2 linked regions of the Fodinibius salicampi genome follow. The protein of the gene in region 2 interacts with the protein of the main gene of each other region in a pairwise test. Links are inferred from orthologs where the notes say so. Each region holds a gene or a part of one and is shown on either strand. Other genes may lie near its edges.

Evidence for each region. The genes of interacting proteins can lie anywhere in the genome.
Region 1: the proteins of sucC (region 2) and sucD interact in binary tests that used the Escherichia coli proteins (3 or more experiments, as listed by UniProt). The link is inferred for Fodinibius salicampi from one-to-one orthologs.

What each region holds. Positions count from the first base shown.
Region 1 is NZ_BAABRS010000001.1:1,366,974-1,370,145, forward strand. The notes cover bases 135-3,086. They hold sucD (succinate--CoA ligase subunit alpha), read left to right. Parts: upstream 135-1,148; coding sequence 1,149-2,024; downstream 2,025-3,086. Other genes in these bases: dnaG (DNA primase), read right to left, coding at 135-879; ABEB05_RS05670 (hypothetical protein), read right to left, coding at 2,248-2,619; ABEB05_RS05675 (carbohydrate kinase family protein), read right to left, coding at 2,845-3,086. In the rest of the region: more of dnaG, read right to left, coding at 1-134; more of ABEB05_RS05675, read right to left, coding at 3,087-3,172. UniProt on the Escherichia coli protein: Succinyl-CoA synthetase functions in the citric acid cycle (TCA), coupling the hydrolysis of succinyl-CoA to the synthesis of either ATP or GTP and thus represents the only step of substrate-level phosphorylation in the TCA.
Region 2 is NZ_BAABRS010000003.1:223,065-226,259, forward strand. What follows is about bases 7-2,981. They hold sucC (ADP-forming succinate--CoA ligase subunit beta), read left to right. Parts: upstream 7-877; coding sequence 878-2,086; downstream 2,087-2,981. Other genes in these bases: ABEB05_RS12150 (TolB family protein), read left to right, coding at 7-690; ABEB05_RS12160 (hypothetical protein), read left to right, coding at 2,216-2,981. Outside these bases: more of ABEB05_RS12150, read left to right, coding at 1-6; more of ABEB05_RS12160, read left to right, coding at 2,982-3,070; ABEB05_RS12165 (TonB-dependent receptor), read left to right, coding at 3,077-3,195. UniProt on the Escherichia coli protein: Succinyl-CoA synthetase functions in the citric acid cycle (TCA), coupling the hydrolysis of succinyl-CoA to the synthesis of either ATP or GTP and thus represents the only step of substrate-level phosphorylation in the TCA.

The sequences.
Region 1 (3,172 bases), on a different replicon or contig from region 2:
GGGAGTCAGTGAGGTTCCACTGGATGCCACTACATTTTCGATACCATACTGTTGCAGTGATATAACATCGGTATAACCTTCTACCAGAATAACCTCATCGGATTTGCGAATTTCATTTTTGGCAAAATTAATTCCGTAAAGAACTTCACTTTTATTATAAACTTTGGTCTGAGGAGAATTAATATATTTAGCGGTCTTCTCATTCCCTAATACGCGCCCGGCATAGGCAATCACTTTGCCCGATGGATTAAATATGGGAAACATCAGCCTTCCCCGGAAGGCGTCGTAGTAGCCCTCTCCTCTGTTACTCGGCTTTATCAATCCTGCTTCAAAAAGATATTCTTCATTTAATCCCGAATCCAAGGCCGCCCTGTAGAGTTGTTCTCCTCCCTCAGGCGCATAACCCAGACCGTATTTTTTGATAATCTTCCGATTGTATCCGCGTTTTTGCAGATAGTCACGGGCCTTTTGGGCTTCATCTGTCTCCATCAAGTGCCGGTAGAAAAAAACACCCGCATATTTAAGGGCGTGATAAATTCCTTCTCTCAGATTGTGCTCTTCGGTAAGCTCTTCGTCATCTTCTTCTGGCAATGAAACTCCATAACGGTCGGCCAATGAACGCATGGCTTCAAGAAAGCCGACCCCCTCCATTTCCATAACAAAGTTAAATACATCTCCCGATTCTCCACATCCAAAACACTTATAGATGCCCAGGTCTGGCGTTACGTGGAAAGAAGGCGTACGTTCGTCGTGAAAAGGACATAACCCTTTCCAACTGCGTCCGGATCGTTTGAGCTTGACGTAGTCTTCGACTACCTCAACGATATCCGAGGCACCGCGCACTTCCTCTTTTTTTTCATCGGGAATCATTACTGCCATAACTCAGAAATAATAATGGAATTTCCGGTCATTATCATCCTATATATCCAGAATTTAAAATTAGACTACACGAATTCTATTACTCCAAATCTACCTTGTTAATCCTTGGATAATACAAAATCAAAAACCATCTATCAGGTAATATTTGAAACTAAGATTCTGATTACTTCCCAAATTTCTAATTCCCTTCTGATATCTTTGCCAATTCACTATGATGTGGGTATATTCCGTCCGACACAACAGAACCGTTTAATTTAATAGAATAGTTCATGAGCGTACTTGTTGGTAACGATACTCGATTAGTAGTACAGGGAATTACGGGCAGCGAAGGTAGTTTCCATACTAAACAAATGATAGAATACGGCACAAATGTAGTTGCGGGAGTCACGCCTGGTAAAGGCGGCCAAGAACATCTGGGACTTCCGGTTTACAATACGGTTGCAGATGCTGTTGAAAAAGAACAGGCAAATACTTCTGTCATTTTTGTACCGCCGGCTTTTGCAGGCGATGCCATTTCCGAAGCCGCCTTTGCAGGGATTGAAGTCATTATCTGTATTACGGAAGGTATTCCCGTTAAAGATATGGTAGTTGCCAAACAAGTAGTGGAAAGCTACGGTGCTGCGCTTGTTGGGCCCAACTGCCCAGGAGTCATAACTCCGGGTGAAGCCAAAATAGGTATTATGCCCGGAAATATTTTTACATCCGGAAAAGTGGGACTCATTTCGAGATCCGGAACGCTTACCTATGAAGCGGTCGACCAATTGACCAAAGCCGGACTTGGACAAAGCACGGCTATCGGTATTGGCGGTGATCCTGTTATCGGAACTACCCATACTGACGCTGTTAAGCTTTTCCAGGACGATGATAATACGGAAGCAATTGTACTCATCGGCGAAATTGGAGGAACGGCTGAAGAAGAAGCCGCCGCTTATATCAAAGATAATGTTGATAAACCGGTCGTTGCCTTTATCGCGGGAAGTACAGCTCCTCCCGGCCGACGCATGGGACATGCCGGCGCCATTATTTCCGGAGGAGAAGGGGGTGCCGATGCGAAGAAAAAGGCACTGCGTGATGCGGGCGTAACCGTCGTTGATAGTCCTGCTGAAATTGGCAAAACGCTCAAAGAATTATTAGAAACAGTTTAGAATTAATTATCTCGTCCGGTCATAAATTGATCGGACGAGCTTTTCTTTGTGGCGGTTCTTTTTTAACACAAACTGTTACCAACAACAGTATTTGAAACTGTTCGAGGTTAAAAAGTTCCATAACGGAGCTATAATTGCTATGGCTTATCTTATCTTTGGACTGGCTATCGGTACATTTATAAGTGCCCTTATAGAAAAATACCACAAAACAGATAAAACCCAGTTAATACCGGCTTCCTACCTTTTTATTCTCAGTGGAATCTTCTTCTTGGTCTTCCTTTATATTGGATGGCCATTGATCGAACAGGTTTTTACCTAAATCCAAGGAAAATTCCTTATTGGAAGAAAGACTGTCTGCCTGTCCAATAACCGGCATATCGTAAGTAAACCCTTTGGGTTTGTAGTGCAATATTTTAGCGTCACTGTCTTTGGGATTATAGATAGGCATTTGATCCAAAGATGACCGATCCACATCACCGGAAATTTTTAGGGAGTCCCCCGCATTGTTTTGATAATTTTTAGCAGTTGGTTGAGCCTGTATATTCATCAAACCTACTATCAAAATGACCGGGAGTATTAAGATAAAACGTCTCATATTTTTTATAGCTTTAATTTTGAAGAATTTGCATATTTATCACCATGCAACCTCACCAAAATCCTAAAATACCTATTACCAAATCCTCAGGATCTGTATAGATAAAACTTTGTTGCAATCAGATTATTGTTTTTCTAACATTTTCGGAACTGCTATTCACCAGATAAGTGATCAGACAACGGCAAATACATCCACAGAAAACCAGATAATAAAATTCCAGTAATTTTATCCCATTACAATTTCTTCTATACTGTGGATATCATATTCAGGGGTTGCGCCACTTTTTTGTGCTACAAATGAACCTGCGGCATTCGCATACTTAAGGAGCTCCTTGCCTTTCTTCCCACACTGTACTCCATAGATCATTGTTGCCAAAAAAGCATCTCCTGCTCCAACACTATCCTTAGCATCGGTTTTATACCCTCTATGGTCAGACCAGCTCCCGTCTTCAAATAGCATTGCTCCCGCCGGCCCTTTCGTTATACAAATGAATGAACATTCAAATTTTTCAGCTAACGTTTCAACAATCTGACAAGAACTTCCCGATAAAGAA
Region 2 (3,195 bases):
TTTCCCATCAGTTCGGCACGTGATGGAGACCTGCCTTCATGGTCGCCGGATAGCCAGAATCTGCTTTATCATTCCAGTGAAGACGGTGATATGGAAATCTATCTCCGCAACTACAGAGCAAAGGATATACGAAAACTGACCTCCAATGAAGCGACCGATGTTTACCCCTTCTTTTCGCCCAGCGGTAAAGATATTTTATTCTTAACAGACCGGGATGGCAATTTCGAAATTTATACTATGGAACCCGACGGGCGTAATCAAACACGACTCACCTACTCTCCCCATTCCTATGAAGTAGATCCGGTCTGGTCACCTGATGGTGAAAAAATCGCCTTTTCTTCTGATCGCAATGACAACTTTGACCTGTATGTCATGGATAAAGACGGTTCAAATCAAAGGCAACTTACAACCGATCCTCATTTTGATCTCGGACCGCAATGGGCGCCGGATGGACACACTCTCCTTTTTACCTCCAATCGCTTCGGAAGCTTCGATCTTTTCACTATCGATATTAGGAATAAAACCATGAAGCAGCTTACTGCTCATTCTGCAAAAGATTACTACGCTTCTTGGTCGCCCAACGGACAAGAAATTCTGTTTTGTTCCGATCGTTCCGGTCCGGATGAAATCTATATCATGAACAAAGACGGAACAGATTTGAGAAAAATAAAAATCAACCGATACCAATAGTTCATAATTCAAGACCTTTCCGGTATAACTAAATTACTAATTATATATCCGGCTGAATTTCTTGCCATTCATTTGTTATATTAAGCGATCGAATTATACCGTACTATATTTATCATCGGTCGGACTTCGGATTACAGTTGACCACTTTAAAACCTTGCAGTAACATTTAACCATACAGATTGTCGTTATGAAAATTCATGAGTATCAAGCGAAGGATTTACTAAAAAAATATGATGTAGCCGTGCCAGCAGGCGTTTCGGCAACCTCGGCAGATGAGGCCGTAAAAGCTGCTGAAGAAATGAAAGCGGATGGCGCTACACTATTTGTCGTAAAAGCCCAAATCCATGCCGGTGGACGCGGCAAAGGGAAAACGAAAAACAGTGGAGTCAGCGGTGTTATTCTCTGCGATACCATTGATGAAGTCCGTGATGCCGCCGAATCGCTGCTTGGTGATGTACTGGTTACCAAACAAACCGGAGAAGAGGGTCAGAAGGTTCAGCGTATTTATGTAACTGATGGCGTCGATATTGAGCAGGAGTTCTATCTCGGTATTCTGCTCGACCGCTCAAAGAGCAAGAATGTAATTATGGTATCTACCGAAGGCGGAGTGGAAATCGAAAAAGTTGCTGAAGAAACACCCGACAAAATTATCAAGGAATGGATAGAACCGGGTATGGACCTGCAACACAACCAGGCACGCCGTCTCGCTTTTGCCCTCGGGCTCGAAGGCGATGCCTTTAAAAAAGCCGTGAAATTTATCATGGCATTGTATAAGTGCTATGAAGAAACCGATGCAAATATGGTCGAAATCAACCCGCTGGTACTCACTCCCTCTGGCGATGTGATGGCCCTCGATGCCAAGATGACTTTTGATGACAACGCGCTCTTCCGCCACCCGGAAATTGAGGAACTGCGTGATAAATCGGAAGAAAATCCGGTAGAGCTTGAAGCTTCCGAATACGGGCTGAATTATATTAAGCTCGACGGTAATGTTGGTTGTATGGTCAACGGTGCGGGACTTGCCATGGCGACCATGGATATCATCAAGCTTTCCGGCGGCGATCCGGCTAACTTCCTGGATGTGGGCGGAAGCGCCAATGTGGAAACCGTGAAAAACGGCTTCCGTATTATCCTTGAAGATAAAAACGTGAAAGCGATTTTGATTAATATTTTTGGTGGAATTGTACGATGCGACCGTGTAGCAAATGGAGTCATTGAAGCGGTCAAAGATCCTGAAATCGCAGAGAAGGTTCAGGATGTACCCATTATCGTCCGCCTGCAGGGAACCAATGCCGAGGAAGCGAAGGAGATCATTGACAATTCAGACTTGAATGTCATCTCTGCCGTGCTGCTTAAAGATGCTGCGGAAGAAGTTTCCAAGGTGCTGGCGGCGTAATCCAAACAATCCTTCTTATTTACACCCAAGGGACGCGATAAATCGCGTCCCTTTTTTATTTCCTTTCATTTGCAATTAGTAACTTCTTTTTTTAATTCATCTAATGCCCTAATAACAATGTAATACCCTTTGAAATTTTTTTCCTCCATATATATTCGATTGGTCTACTGCCTGTTGGGGGCTCTATTATTACTCTCAGGATGCGATTCATCTTTTGAGCCTCACCAAGAGAATAGTCGCTATTACTTCTCCATGTTCGGTTATCTTGATGCCTCTGCCGATACTCAATGGGTTCGCATAATGCCCGTGCGGGATTCTCTGCTGCACCAGCCGCACGAAATAGATGCCACCGTTACATTGGAAGAGCTAGAAACCGGGAAAACTATAACACTGAACGACTCTCTTTTTCACTTTTCCAATAATCGATATGCCCATAATTTCTGGACAACCCAGCCACTGGAGCCGTCTAGAACGTATCGCCTAAAAGCAGAACGATCCGATGGTGCAGCAAGCCATACCACCATCACTTTGCCCACAGACTATCCCACTCCCATTGCCTATATCTGGGAACCGGACGATTTCACTCCCGATAGAATAGATATTAAAGATATTGAAAAATTGGTGGATGCTCAGGTTATTCATCAAACCCAAGATCAACGCTCCACTATAAATTTCATAAAAGATACCGTTGTAGTCCCTGATAGATCCTATCAAGTACTCATTCAACCGTGGATAAATTATGAATCTATCGGGACAACCCTCGATGCAATCCCCAATGAAGATCTAAAAATATTTGTAGCTGCTGCAACCAATGAATTTCCGGATTTTGCAACCATAGATGAAATAACTATCACCTTTCCGGGGGGAGTATCTAATGTAGAAAATGGAGTAGGTTATGTGGCTGGCATAGTCAGCAAAACAATCCCTTATCGAAGTTGCTTTAACAACAACCTAAAACGCACTCCTTGTCCCCTGATTAAATAAATGCACATGACCAAGCTAAAGTATATACTGAGTACTGGGTATTGTAATCAACAAAGGGGAAGGACTGCTAAGTCAGGAATATTTTTTATTCTGATTATCTTCTACCTTACCCTTTGGGGTATACC